One region of the Bradyrhizobium sp. PMVTL-01 genome, then DNA from elsewhere that is predicted to be linked to it. Evidence: riboswitches for the same ligand, from Rfam matches in the RefSeq annotation. Region 1 holds a riboswitch; the other holds the start of a gene.
The links. A riboswitch is a leader RNA that binds a small molecule or an ion and turns the genes downstream of it on or off. The one in region 1 is predicted to bind cobalamin.
Positions count from the first base shown of each region.

Region 2: it holds a riboswitch for cobalamin, as region 1 does, so the genes downstream of both, metE (5-methyltetrahydropteroyltriglutamate--homocysteine S-methyltransferase) here and ACRQ5Q_RS28210 (energy-coupling factor ABC transporter permease) in region 1, are expected to answer to the same signal.

Region 1 covers NZ_CP193982.1:5,798,357-5,805,768, reverse strand. Annotated here, with positions in the region: gene cobJ (precorrin-3B C(17)-methyltransferase) at 1-719, shown strand, start outside; gene ACRQ5Q_RS28240 (cobalt-precorrin-6A reductase) at 695-1,441, opposite strand; gene cbiE (precorrin-6y C5,15-methyltransferase (decarboxylating) subunit CbiE) at 1,452-2,633, shown strand; gene ACRQ5Q_RS28230 (cobalamin biosynthesis protein) at 2,630-2,998, shown strand; gene cobM (precorrin-4 C(11)-methyltransferase) at 2,995-3,777, shown strand; gene ACRQ5Q_RS28220 (cobyrinate a,c-diamide synthase) at 3,777-5,087, shown strand; gene cobA (uroporphyrinogen-III C-methyltransferase) at 5,084-5,815, shown strand; cobalamin riboswitch at 5,861-6,080, shown strand; gene ACRQ5Q_RS28210 (energy-coupling factor ABC transporter permease) at 6,118-6,795, shown strand; gene cobF (precorrin-6A synthase (deacetylating)) at 6,835-7,412, shown strand, end outside.
Region 2 covers NZ_CP193982.1:2,511,605-2,519,016, forward strand. Annotated here, with positions in the region: gene ACRQ5Q_RS11300 (nodulate formation efficiency C protein) at 225-947, opposite strand; cobalamin riboswitch at 1,958-2,160, shown strand; gene metE (5-methyltetrahydropteroyltriglutamate--homocysteine S-methyltransferase) at 2,262-4,607, shown strand; gene ACRQ5Q_RS11310 (hypothetical protein) at 5,134-5,340, shown strand; gene ACRQ5Q_RS11315 (hypothetical protein) at 6,681-6,887, shown strand.

The DNA.
Region 1 (7,412 bases):
CCATCGCGGGTCTCGGCCCTGGCAGCGATGCGCTGGTGACGCCCGAGGTCTCGGCCGCGCTCGCCTCCGCGACGGACATCTTAGGCTATGCACCTTACGTCTCGCGCGTGCCGCAGCGACCGGGGCTTAACCTGCATCCCTCGGACAATCGCGAAGAGCTGCAACGCGCCAGCGAAGCGTTGCGCCTGGCCGCGGAAGGCGCGCAGGTCGTCGTCGTCTCCTCAGGCGACCCCGGCGTCTTCGCGATGGCGTCCGCCGTGTTCGAAGCGCTCGAACAGGCGCCGCAATATCAGGGGCTGCCGATCTGCGTGATGCCCGGCATCACCGCGATGCTCGCGGCAGCCGCGCGCGCCGGTGCGCCGCTCGGGCACGACTTCTGCGCGATCAACCTCTCCGACAATCTCAAGCCCTGGGCGGTGATCGAGAAACGACTGCAGCTCGCGGCGGAAGCCGATTTTGCGATTGCGATGTACAACCCCCGTTCGGCAAGCCGGCCGGAGGGCTTTGGCCGCGCGCTCGCGGTGTTGAAAGAGTCCGGTTGCGGCGAGCGCCTCGTGATCTTCGCGCGCGCGGTCAGCGCCGCCGACGAGACAATCGAGATCGTCTCGCTGAACGAGGCGCGCCCCGAGATGGCCGACATGCGGACGCTGGTGATCGTCGGCAATTCGCAGACGCGCCGCGTCGGCCGCTGGGTCTATGCGCCGAGGCGGGTGCGATGACCGAGCCACTGCATCACGTCGGCGACGCTCTCGACCCGAGGACGCTCGGGCAGGTTTGGTCGCGAGATCATGACCACGGGAAGGCCAATCACACGCGCTGCGTCGATCTTGGCGCGCGCGCCGTCGCCGCCGGAATTGCGGGCGACGATCCAGGCGATCCCGCGCGTGCGCATCATCTCGATCTCGGCGTCGAGCGTGAACGGCCCGCGCGACACGATCACGTCTGCCGCGAAGGGCAGCGACGTTTCGTGCGGATCGACGAACCGCAGCGTGTAGACGTGCTGCGGTCTGGTCGCGAATGGAGCGATATGCTGGCGGCCAATGGCAAGAAAGACGCGCGCGGGCGTCTCGGGCAGCGCGGCGACCGCGGCGCCGACATCGCGCACCTCGATCCAGTTGTCGCCGGTCGCCCGCGTCCAGGGCGTCCGCTCCAGCGCAATCAGCGGGGTGCCGGTTTCGGCGCACGCTGCAACGGCATTGCGGCTCATCTCGGCAGCGAAGGGATGCGTTGCGTCGATCACATGCGTGATGCCTTCACTGCGGATGTAGTCGGCGAGCCCGCTCACACCGCCAAAACCGCCGATGCGGGTCGGCAGTGGCTGGTCGGCGGGCGCGCGGGTGCGGCCGCCGTACGAATACACGGCGTCAATATCTGCACGCGCGATCTCCGCAGCGAGCAGGCTCGCATCGGCCGTTCCGCCCAGAATGAGGGCGCGCGTCATGGCTAATTCCTTGGCTGATCCCTGGCTGACCATCGTCGGTATCGGCGAAGATGGCCTTGCCGGGCTGTCGGACGCAAGTCGAAAGGCGCTTGCGAGGGCTGAAACCGTGTTCGGTGGTGAGCGCCATCTCGCGCTGGCGGACGTGGGTGGCCGCGGCCGTTCGTGGCCGGTGCCGTTCGATGCGGATGTCGTGCTGAGCTGCCGCGGCAGGCCGACGGTGGTGCTGGCCTCCGGCGATCCGTTCTGGCATGGCGCCGGCACGAGCCTTGCCGAGAAGCTGCAGGCCCGCGAGTGGATCGCGCACTCCGCGCCATCGACGTTCTCGCTCGCCGCGGCGCGCCTGGGCTGGCGTCTCGAATCCACGGTCTGCCTCGGGCTTCACGCCGCGCCGTTCGAGCGCCTCGTGCCGCACCTTGCGCGAGGCGCGCGCATCATCTGCCTCGTGCGCGATGGGAAAGCGGCAGGTGATTTCGCAAAATGGTTGAGCGAGCGCGGATGGGGGGCCTCGGCCTTCTGGATACTCGCTGCGCTAGGCGGGCCGCGCGAAAGCATCAGGGAATATCGCGCGGACAGTTTTGCCGGTGATCTTGCTGAAAACCTGGTTACAGTAGCCATCGAGGCGAAGGGCACACAAGGCATGCCCCGCAGCACGGGACTGTCAGACGATCTCTTCGTCCATGACGGCCAGATCACCAAGCGTCCGGTGCGCGCGCTGGCACTCTCGGCGCTGGCGCCGCGTCGCGGCGAGCGGCTGTGGGACATCGGCGCCGGCTCGGGCTCTATTTCGGTTGAATGGGCGCTATGCGGTGGAACGGCGATCGCAGTCGAGGGTCGAGAGGATCGCGCCGCGAATATCCGCAAGAATGCGGCTGCGTTCGGGCTGACGCACCGGATCACCGTCGTTACGGAGACCGCGCCCGAAGCGCTCGCGGCGCTTGACGTGCCGGACGCCGTCTTCATCGGTGGCGGACTCGATAACGCGATGTTCGGCGCCATCTGGTCGCGGCTCGTGTCGGGGGCGCGGCTGGTCGCACATTCCGTGACGCTGGAGACGGAGGCGCTGCTCAGCGAATTGCATCAGCGCCATGGCGGCGAACTGATGCGGGCCGAGATCGCACATGCCGCGCCGCTTGGCCGCTATCGCTCCTGGGAAGCGGCGCGCCCGGTCGTGCAGTGGAGTGTCGTCCGATGAAGGTCGCCGGGCTCGGATTCAGAAAGGATGTCACACTGACTTCGCTCCGCGAGGCGCTGCTGGCCGCCGGCGGCCCCGAAGGGCTTACGGCGATGGCAACTGTCAGCGACAAGGCCGACGCAGAGGCGCTGAAGCAGCTCGCACGTGAGTGCGGTGTGCCGATCAGGGCCGTTCCGGCCGAGACGCTGGCAGGCATCGACACGCTCACGCAATCGAAGCTCATCGCAGAGAAGTTCGGGACGGGATCGGTTGCCGAAGCAGCGGCGCTCGCGGCTGCCGGCCCGCGCGCGCGACTGATTGCAACGCGCGTGGTCTCGCAGGATCGCACGGCCACCGCCGCAATCGCGCAAGGAGACGGTCCATGACCGTGCATTTCATCGGTGCCGGGCCGGGCGCTGCCGATCTTCTCACCTTGCGCGGCCGCGACCTGATTGCGGCCTGTCCGGTCTGTCTCTATGCCGGCTCGCTGGTGCCCGAAGGCGTCCTGGCGCATTGCCCGCCCGGTGCGCGCATCGTAAATACCGCGCCGCTGTCGCTCGATGAGATCATCACCGAGATCGCAGCCGCGCACGCCGAAGGGAAGGATGTCGCGCGCCTGCATTCCGGCGATCTCTCGATCTGGTCGGCGATGGGCGAGCAACTCCGCCGCCTGCGCGCGCTCGGCATTCCCTTCACTGTGACGCCTGGAGTGCCGTCCTTTTCTGCCGCTGCGGCGGCGCTGGAAGCCGAGCTGACGCTGCCCGGTCTTGCCCAGACCGTAGTACTGACGCGCACACCTGGCCGCGCCAGCGCGATGCCCGAGGGCGAGAAGCTTGCCGCCTTCGCTGCGACCGGTGCAGTGCTTGCGATTCATCTCTCGATCCATCTGCTCGATCACGTCGTCGCCGAGCTCACGCCGTATTACGGCGCGGATTGCCCGGTCGCGATCGTGTGGCGCGCGAGCTGGCCGGAGCAGCGCATCGTCCGTGCGACGTTGGCGACACTCGATTCTGCCGTGGGTGGCGAGATGGAGCGCTCCGCGCTGATCTTTGTCGGCAGGACGCTGGGTGCGGCGGATTTCGACGACAGCCGCCTCTATGCCGCCGATTACGATCGCCGCTATCGGCCTGTCGGTGCCGAACCGCGCTTTCCGGAGGTCTCCTGATGCCGGCTGCGCTCGTCATCTCGGCTCCGGCCTCCGGCGTCGGCAAGACCACGCTGACGCTGGCGCTCGCGCGCGCCTGGCGCAATCGTGGCCTCGAGGTGCAGTGCTTCAAGAGCGGGCCGGACTATATCGATCCCGCTTTCCACGCTGCCGCCACGGGCCGCGCCTCCGTCAACGTCGATAGCTGGGCGATGGACCGCGCGACCATCGACCATCTCGTCAGCCGCGGCACGGATGCCGACATTGTTCTCGCCGAAGGCTCGATGGGCCTGTTCGATGGCGTTGCAGCGCGCGGTGTTTCCGGCACCGGTGCTTCGGCCGACATCGCGGAGATGCTGGGCTGGCCGGTGGTCCTTGTGATCGATCCCTCCGGGCAGGCGCAGACGGCGGCGGCGATCGCTGCCGGCTTGCGCGACTATCGGCCCGGCGTGCGACTTGCCGGTGTGGTGCTCAATCGCGTCGCCAGCCCGCGCCACGAAGACCTGGTGCGGCGCGCGCTTGCGGACATCGGCATCGCCGTGTTCGGCGCGCTGCCGCGTCACGCCGAGGTCAGCCTGCCGAAACGACATCTCGGCCTCGTGCAGGCGGAGGAGCAGGCCGACATCGGCAAGCTGATCGACGAGGCCGCGCGCTTCGTCGCCGCGCATGTCGATCTTGATGCGGTGCTGCGCTTCGCTGCCCGCTGGTCGCCGCGACCTACGGCGAATGGGTGGAACGTGACGCCGCCCGGGCAACGCATCGCGCTCGCCCGTGATGCGGCGTTCTCCTTCGTCTATCCGCATATGCTGGAGGCCTGGCGCGCGGCGGGCGCCGAGATCTCGACATTCTCGCCGCTCGCTGATGAGGTGCCCGACGCGAGCGCCGACGTCTGCTGGCTACCGGGCGGCTATCCCGAGCTTCACGCAGGAAAGATCGCAGCCAATGCGCGGTTTCGCAGCAGCCTGCGCGCCTTCGTCGAGACGCGGCCGGTGCACGGGGAGTGCGGAGGCTATATGGTGCTGGGCGCAGGCCTCAAAGATGCCGACGGGGTCCGTCATGAGATGACGGGTCTGCTTGGCCTGGAGACCAGCTTTGCCAAGCGCCGCATGCATCTGGGCTATCGTCTCGCCACACTTGCAACGCCGATGCCGGGACATCGGGCGGGCGCGCGCCTGCGCGGCCACGAGTTCCACTATTCGACCATCCTTGCCCAGCCCGATACGCCGCTGGCGGTCGTGCATGATGCAACGGGCGCGGTCATCGCCGAGACCGGCTCGCAGCGCGGCCGCGCCACCGGCACGTTCTTCCATCTGATCGCGGAGGACCGGTGAGCGGTTTTGTCTCCTTCGTCTCCGCCGGCCCCGGTGATCCCGAGCTCCTCACCGTGAAGGGCGCCGCGCGGCTGCGCGAGGCCGATGTCGTGCTCTATGACGATCTTGCCTCCGGCGCGATCCTCGATCTCGCCCGGCCTGGTACCAATCTCGTCGCGGTGGGAAAGCGGGCCGGGCGGCCCTCCACGAAGCAGCACCATGTCAACCGCCTCCTGGTCGACTATGCGGCAACCGGCGCGCGCGTGGTGCGGTTGAAGTCCGGCGATGCCGGCATTTTCGGCCGGCTCGAAGAGGAGATCGAGACGCTGCGCGAAGCCGGCATCGGCTATGAGATCGTTCCCGGGGTCACCTCGGCCTGTGTCGCCGCGGCGCAGGCGGGAATCCCGCTGACCCGGCGGCACACCTCGCGCCGCGTGCAGTTCGTCACCGGGGCCGATGTCACTGGCGAGCTGCCGCCAAACCTGAACTGGGCGGCGCTGGCCGACCCTGAGGCGACCACCGTCGTCTATATGGGCCGGCGCACGTTTCCGGCGCTTGCCGCAAAATTGATCGCCCACGGCCTCGCCGCTGATACCCCGGCGCTGTTCGCCGAATCCCTCGGGCGACCCGAGGAACGGCTGGTCCGCACCACGATTGCCGAGCTTGCCGAGCAGCTTGCACGAGGCGGGGCGGCTTCGACGGCCGCGGTCATCCTGTTCGGTGCGCTGGCAGGGGAATATCCGTCATGAGGGCCACTGCCGCCGTTCGCCCCTTGACGCCTGCGATGCGAAAGAGGCACACAAGAGGGGCATGGTGCTCGACGCGGCGCAAAGCGCCGGAGCATAATCGGGAATGGGGATGGGCGGACCCAGTTGCGGCGCCCAAAACCCCAGCCGCCCCCGCGACTGTAAGCGGTGAGGGGCTCCGATCAGCCACTGGACCGCAAGGTTCGGGAAGGCCGGAGAACCCCAGTGAACCGCGAGCCAGGAGACCGGCCGTGCATGTTTTGAGGCCAAGGCCGTCGGGTGTGACGGCAGGAAGGAACTGAGCCATGCATATCGAACCGGGCGTCGTGACGGGCGCCAAGCTCGTGTTGAGTTACGCAACCGGCATCGCCGCAGGCGGCGTTGCCCTGAAGCTCGCCGCTGAGACCGTACGCGAGCAGGGGATCACGTCATTCGCGGCGCGGACGCTCGCCACCACGGGCCTCGTCTTCACCTTCTTCGAGATCCTGCCGCACTTCCCCGTCGGCGTCTCCGAGGTGCACTTCATCCTCGGTTCGACCCTGTTCCTGCTGTTCGGCGCCGCGCCCGCAGCCTTCGGCCTCGCATTGGGCCTGCTGCTTCAAGGCGTGCTCTTCGAGCCGGCCGACCTGCCGCAATACGGCATGAACGTCACCACGCTGCTGGTGCCGCTGTTCGCGATCCAGGCGATTGCCGCGCGGCTCGTTTCCCGCAACACCGCCTATGTCGACCTCAGGTATCGCCAGGCGCTGGCGCTCTCGACCACCTACCAAGCCGGCGTGATCGCCTGGGTGGCGTTCTGGGCGCTCTATGGCTCCGGCTTTGCCATGAGCAACCTCGCCAACATCGCGGCCTTCGCGGCCTCCTACGCGCTCGTCATCGTGATCGAGCCGCTGGCCGATCTCGCCGTGCTGGCGCTGGCGAAGTCGCTGCGCGGTGTTACGGCGCCGGGCCTCGTCACCCCGCGCCTGCACAACGCGGCTTAAGAGACAAGGGGCGGCCGTCATGGCCCCCCTGTACGCCCGATGCTCACGCTCTCCCTGATAGGCATCGGTTGCGGCGATCCCGAGCAGCTCACGCGCGCCGCGATCTGCGCCATCAACGCGGCCGATCTGGTCCTGATCCCGCGCAAGGGAAGCGCGAAATCCGATCTCGCCGATCTCAGGCGGACGATCTGCACTGACGTGCTTACCAGCAACACGACGCGCATTGCCGAGTTCGACCTGCCGGTGCGCGACGCGACGGAGGCCGATTACCGCAAGGGCGTGGACGATTGGCATGATGCGGTCGCCGCCGCATGGTCGCAGACAATCGCGAACCATCTGGGCGGCGACGGCAAGGTCGCACTGCTGATCTGGGGCGATCCTTCGCTCTACGATTCCTCGCTGCGGATTGCGCGCCGGCTCGATCCCTTGCCTGCACTCCAAGTCGTGCCCGGCATCACCTCGATCCAGGCGCTGTGCGCGGCGCACGCGCTGCCGCTCAACGACATCGGCGAACCGTTTCTGGTCACGACAGGCCGTCGCTTGCGAGAGGGCGGCTGGCCGCAGGGCGTCGACACGGTGGTGGTGATGCTCGACGGCGGCACGGCATTCCAGTCGCT
Region 2 (7,412 bases), 3.3 Mb from region 1:
TTCCCGCCCTGCGCACTCGGAAATGGGCAGGCGCTCATCGTGCATGCCGGGGTCGCTACCGCTGCCCCGTTCGCGGTAACTTCCTCGTCGCTTTTCGTCTCAGAGAAAGGGCAGCCGGACAGTTGCGGAGCCCTAAACAACAGAGCGGGTATGTCTTGCAGTTGGGTCCGACGCGCCCGGCCATGGACGGGCTGCGGCGCGATGTCGCGCTGCACGACGGTTTACTAAGGCCTTCGCTCTTCTAAGTCTTCCTCTTCCTTTGGCTCGATGCGTTGAAACCAGGAGCCAGGAGGAAATTTCGCGATGCGCTTGGCAAAGGAGGATTGTGGCTCCCAATCATGTCCTTCAGTCTTCTCGAATGAGATGACCCCATTGTACGTAAAATAACGTGGTCCTTGGATACTACAGTTCACCACGAGCAGAACGCGCCATATATCACCCTTCTCGGTCGGCTTGTCGTTCCGCTTCGGTAGGTAGTCCACTCCAACAGGATCGACGATAGTGCAGCGGCCGTGCCGCAGAAGATCGCCAAGCCGGCCTTGCGGCGTAGTCACAAAGTTGAAGTTGGTCGGATCATGCAGAAAGTTAAGATTAGCGCCCGGTTCGGCATGTGCGACTTCAGTGGCGATCAACGAGAGCGCCAGGGCGCGCCAGCCCAACTCGATCGGCTTCGCATACGTTGAGGCGAGTTCCATCGTACCGTCGGGCGCGACTTTCCAGGCGATAACGGACTGTTCGTCTGATTTGTTGTCCCGATGCCTGGTCCACGAAACGAAAACAAAGTCGTTTTGGCCAAGTTCAACAACGCCCCACATTTGAGGGACGAACTGGGCCACCATCGAAACATTGGAGATGATTTGTTCTATCGTCTCACCATCTTGCGATCGCCAAGTTGACTTGAGTCGTTCGACAAGGGGGCTGTCGTTGGCGCGAATACTGTTGCTCATGGCAGCCGGCCAGGCGAGGCAGATTAGAAATCCGGCCAGGCAAAGCCATGGCGCTGGTCTTCCAGACATTCTCTTCATAAAGCTCAGCCTATCAGGTCTCATCCAGACATCTTTCAAAGCGGGTGACCTTGAACCTGCTATGAGCGAGCGTAAGAAATGTCCCGAGATGTGAGGGGGCACCCCGCTACTCCCGCGCCAGCAGGCGCTCCCCTCTACGTCACGCGCCGCTGACTTCCCTCGCGAGCGACAGCGTCAATTGGCTGAGCTGGACATGCCCAGCAGGAGGAGACTGGGCATGCCGAGGGCTTGCATTCTTCGTGCCAGGCAATAGGCGCAAATTTTCACGGATTTAGTGTCCCACTTGTCGACTTTCCGACCTGCGCCCGTTTCGATGTTTTCATTCAGTGTATCCGCCGCAGCTGTCGTTTCCCTGTGCTGCGCTGGATAGTTAGCGCAAGAGGTGAACGCCTCGATGCCAAGTGCCTGATGACAATCGGCAGTGCGTTTGCCGCCATTTAAACCGAGCGGTTCGCTATCGCTATCGTCGGCGTTCGAGCTACAGGATTGCCAGCGACACAAAGCCGAGTTCCGCCTTCGAAGTCCGGCTGGCACGCCAAATCAACCTCGCCCCGCGAATGTTGCTAGATTGCGCCACGTGCCCTGGCCTATTCGATGTAGATCCTTTAGTCCGAGAAAACTGCTGGCCAACGGGTGCTGGGCGAGCTTCTGGAAAGCGGAAGCCGCATCGCCAGTATTCCGCTCGAAACAGCGGTACTCCCGGCCGGCAGGCTGCTTCTGTCCCTTTCATCGATCTGGCGTGCGGCACCGCTTCAAGGCACCTCTAATGCTCATTGAGGCATCTGACAAAGACATGTCTGATTTCGGAATCTTTGATTAGAGAATGTCTTTAGATAGTGGTGAATCATACACCTGCGCGCTCATTCGCCCAACAGGTGTCCGAGATCGGCTTGGCACACAATCTGAGAGGTTGACGGAAGAGTTCTCCTGCCGATAATCCAAGCCGTCGAGGTTCTCCGGTGCCCATTTGATCCGGAGCTAAGAGGGAAGCCGGTGCGAATGCCGGCGCTGCCCCCGCAACTGTAAGCGGCGAGCCGCTGTCCAACGATGTCACTGAAGCCTCCAAGGCTTCGGGAAGGCCGGACAGCAGCGATGACCAGCAAGCCAGGAGACCTGCCCCGACAAAATATTGGGTCCACGGGCGGGGTGTCTCGGTGGTGCGCCAAGCAGCCGTCGCACGTGCGACTCCCCTGCCTGCGTCCGCCACGGCCTCTGTCCCCAACAGGGGTTGACACTATGTCTCTTCGCTCTCTTCCAATCGCTACGCTCGGAACGCCGCGCATCGGTCCAAGGCGTGAGCTCAAATTCGCTCTCGAAAGCTACTGGGCCGGAAAGATCAGCGAACAGCAGTTGCACGAGGACGCATCCGGCCTGCGCGCAGCGAACTGGGCTCGTCAGAAATCTCTCGGCGTCACGATCATTCCGTCGAACGACTTCTCGCTGTATGATCAGGTACTCGATACAAGTGCCATGGTTGGCGCCATCCCGGAGATCTACGCCTCGAAAGGAGAATCCGTTTCGCTCAAGAAGTACTTCGCCATGGCTCGCGGATCACAATGCGACGACCAGGATGCGAGTTGCGGTCAGAGCCCGCGGGGATCTGGCGCACCCGCGCAGGGAATGACCAAGTGGTTCGACACCAACTACCACTACATGATTCCCGAGTTCTACAGGGGACAAGCGTTCAGACTGTGCTCTCGCAAACCCATTGAAGAGTACGAGGAAGCAAAGGCTCTTGGCTTCCAGACCCGCCCGGTCCTGATCGGGCCGGTCACATTCTTGAAGCTCGGCAAGAGTGCCGATAGCGCGTTCCAGCCCCTCGCCCTTTTGGATGATCTTATACCGGTCTATATCGACGTTCTGCATGAATTGGCCGAACGAGGGGCTAGTTGGGTTCAGATTGACGAGCCCTGCCTGGCCCTTGATCTCGATGAGGCGGCGCGAAAATCTTTGCTACATGCCTATAACCGGTTCGCAAAGGAGGGACCGGCCATCAAGATCATGGTTGCTAGCTATTTCGGCGCGTTAGGCGACAATCTAAATACTGCCTTGAATCTGCGAGTTTCCGGCCTGCACCTCGATCTTGTTCGAGCGCCAGAGCTATTGGATCAAATCATTGCAGCGGGCCGAAGAGATCTCATCATGTCGCTCGGTGTGATCGACGGCCGGAACATATGGCGCTCGAACTTGTCGTCGCTCCGTCAGCGGCTGGATCCAGCGATTGCGAAGCTCGGCAGGCGCCGTGTACAGCTCGCTCCATCCTGCTCGCTGCTTCACGTGCCTGTCGATGTTGAACTAGAGACCGGGCTTACGTCCGAGGTCAAAAGCTGGCTTGCTTTCTCGGTTCAGAAGATGCGTGAGCTTGCGATCCTGGGGCGGGTACTCGCAGGCGACCAGAATGTTGGGCTAGCTCTTGCCGATTCGGAACGCGCTGTGACTGCCCGCCGGACTTCGCCGAAGATCCATGATGCCAATGTCGCTGTCCGGATGAGGACGATCGACGAGACGATGCGCCGGCGCGCCAGCCCATTTGCCCGCCGTTCCGAGATCCAAAGGAAACGCTTTGGACTACCAGATTTTCCTACCACGACGATCGGATCGTTTCCACAGACCACAGAGGTCCGAAATGCTCGTGCGGCGCATGCGCGAGGTGCGATGAGCGACGAACAATACGACAGGTTCCTCAAGGAGGAGATAGCCCGCGCCGTACGTTGGCAGGAAGACATCGGTCTTGACGTCCTCGTGCACGGCGAATTCGAGCGTAATGACATGGTGCAGTACTTTAGCGAGCAACTCGCCGGCTTCGCATTTACCATGAATGGATGGGTACAGTCCTATGGTTCGCGCTGCGTCAGGCCCCCGATCCTGTTAGGGGACGCAGTACGGTCGAAGCCGATCACGGTGGAATGGTGGCGCTACGCGCAATCACTAACCAGTAAGCCGATGAAAGCGATGTTGACCGGACCGGTGACGATCCTGAACTGGTCGTTTGTTCGCGATGATATTCCTAGAAGCGAGGTCTGCCGTCAGCTTGCGCTCGCGATCCGCGACGAAGTCCGCGATCTCGAGAATGCCGGCGCGGCCATGATCCAGATCGACGAAGCTGCACTCCGCGAAGGATTGCCATTGCGCCGAACAGACTGGAAGGCATATCTCGATTGGGCCGGGGATTGCTTCCGCATCTGCTCATCGGGAGTTGCCGATCAAACGCAAATCCATACACATATGTGCTACTCTGAGTTTAATGATATCATCGCTGCGATCGCTGCAATGGATGCGGATGTCATTTCGATCGAGTCGTCGCGCTCGAAAATGGAGCTACTGGATGCATTCAAGAAGTACGAATATCCAAATCAAATCGGACCTGGCGTGTACGACATCCACTCTCCACGCGTTCCCGAGGCGAGCGAAATGAAGGAGCTGATGGTGCTAGCTCGCACGCGTTTGCGGGATTCGCAGCTCTGGGTCAATCCGGACTGCGGCCTAAAAACGCGCAAATGGGAGGAGGTCCGGCCTGCACTAACCAACATGGTCGCTGCCGCTCGCGAACTGCGCGCTGCAGCCTATCCGCAAAACCATTGATCCCGAGCCCGGGTCTGTTCTCGACAAAGCTAATTCGCTTGTGGCCATTTGCGCTTTCCACAATGTCGAGGCAAGCCCTGGCGTCAAGAAAAATGTCCGGCCCACTTCGTGGACCGAGGAAGGTGCAGGGTCGGAGGAACGACGGTGACGCGTCGCGCTACTTTCGTCCGCCGAGCGAGAATAGCCGAACGGTCGATCAAGGCGACAACATCGAAGGATCTGCGCCTATTATAAAGCACAAGTCCATCGCAGCTAAATTATGCGGCGGTATGCGACCGTACAGCCTGAGATTTAAAAATCTACACCGACGTTTGTCGCCCATGAGCACGATGGCAACGGTTGCGACAGCAATGAGAAAAGTCATGCTTGACGGACACCGCGAAGGTGCCCACCACGATTCGGTCCGCTGGAAGATGATTCCCGTCAGGCTCGCTCATTCAATCGACGCTGCATCGTTTCCGGTCCCTACCCAACTCACGCCGGTCCATTTTGCAGGAAGGCGCCGCTATCCCGGCCAGATACGCCAATGCGTTGGCTGCACGGCGACGTGCTTTCCGGTAGTCGCGTTGATCCATCCGCCGAAGACCCGACGGCAAGGAAACACAACCCGGTGAATCGAATTACCCTCGATCACGGCAATCTCCAGATCCTGATCGAGTGGCGGCACCGTTTCGAGCCGCTCCCAGATCAGATCGCCATTAGATCCTGGTCGGTGTTCATTGCTGCGGGTTGACAAGTTTAGATAACCTTGTGAAGACTACGCACGTTGCTTGGGTTCCGCGCGGACAGGCTCAGCCCGATATCGCGCGAGCGGCCCGCGGTGTCGATCGCGTCAGCCGCGGCGAGAGGGCTATCGGCCATGCGCCGTTGTGAACGGAACGCGATCCACTCGCGAACTGAAATATTTGGATTTCCGCCACGAAAGAACGCCCGAGCTTCCGTCGAATCGATCTGATCAGCTCAAGAACTCGGTTGTTGGTATTTGTAGCTGTACTGCACCAGCTAAACCGGACTGCAGCTCCAGTAATCTGGCCGGCGGCGGGGTAAATGGTCCGGCTTTCTGTCATGTCACGTCCCTTATTGGTGAGACATTCCCTGTCCTGCGGTGTCATCCTGCTGGGCGTGTGGGTGAGCTCGGCTGCGCCCTCGCGCGCGGCAGCCTATCCAGCGAGAGCGCAAAGACATCGGATTCGCTTAACAGCGTTAGGAAGAGCGTAGCTCCGCTCGGAGCCGATAGTCGGGCCGGTCCGCAGGCCGAGAAAGTAGATACGCCCTTGCGAGCGGCGCAACCTATCATGTGCAGGTCATTGGCCCGCGGCTCGGCTGCGCCTGGCAGCAGTCCTAAAAAACGGTCGCTGGTACCCGGACATGAAAGCATCATGGGCGTCAAGTCTTTCTGTCTGCCATGCCTCTGACCTTACTGGAAGATACTTTTATCAGGACGCAGCCGCCGCAGCGTTGATGCGGGTCAAAAAGTGGTGCCCGTTCGGGATTGGTCGAGCTCGAACGGGCACAACGAGCCGCAGACGCCCGCGTTGACAGTCGACATGTCCGAACCCGCGCTTCCGCCAGCGCCTCGCGTTTCTCTGCAACGCGCCCAGCATGTTGATTTGAGGCGCAACTTACGCCCATTGGGCTACGACAGCATTTTCCTCATTGCTCCCACCCGAATCGTCGATCGATGTTCCGCCTTACATTGTCGGTAGCCTTGCCGGCGCTGATCCCACCCTTAAGCTTTGGAACTGAACTCCTGGACCGGGCTCATCGACGACAAGCCTGATGATCGGATCTGCTGTCGCGCCGGCAAGTGGACCGTCGGATGCAAGATCGGGATGCGCGTTGCCCCGCGATCGTTTGCGCGTATAGCCGTCCGTCGGCGCATATCAGAAATCCGGCCGCGATGAGCCGGCAAGCGATCGCGGTTCTTCGCGACAACAGGAGGCTAGCGCCGCGCTGCTATGGACCTGTCTTCGGAGGAGCGGTCAGAGCTCTTCGAATGCTGCTTGAGGCAAATCAAATACTCTAAAGGCGAATGGCAGATATTGGATAAGCGAACCACAGGAAGAGGGGGTCATGCCTTCATTTGACGTTCGGTTTATTAAGACCGTCTGCGACGATACCGGGGGCGAGCATCGCGCGTGCCAGGCAGCGTTCACGGTCGATGCCGCCTCGCTGAGTGCTGCTGCACAGAAGGCGGAGACCGATTTCTGCAGGCAAAAGAGAGTCCGCGATTGGACAATCTTCGCCGATGTGTTGGAGCTTCGAACCCCGCCTGCATGAGCTAATCCGTCCACATCAGCCTTTCGAGCATCCCGTAAGGACGAGGTCTCCTGAATAAGAAAAGGGCCTTGCACTTCTCGATTGTTCCACCGAAGCCGGAAGTATTCAACACCGACTAAGTCTCGTAGTTTTCGGCCGCGACCGTTGTGCTCGCCAGTCATGGCATCGCCATCAGCGTGGACGGCTTGGGCGCCGGGCGCGACATCGTGGTCGTCGAGCATGCCTACGACACGTGTATCCGACGCCCACGTCTCGATTGCACGTACCTTGCCTTTCAGAATGGCCAGCGTCCCCTTTGAACTTTGGCGGTTCCGCTCCAGATCAGGCTTACTTCCGCTCGCTGCATTCCGTGCGGTAGCCTTACTGTGGCACACGCTCCACTTATAGAAACGGCACTACCTCGGCAGTCGTGTTGGAATCCTGAAGGGACGGCCAATACGCCATCACCCCGTGGCGAACCTCCCAAGCCAGATAGGTTGAATTGCTGGTGTAGAGCGCGTATCTGGCAATAGCGTAGCGCCGATC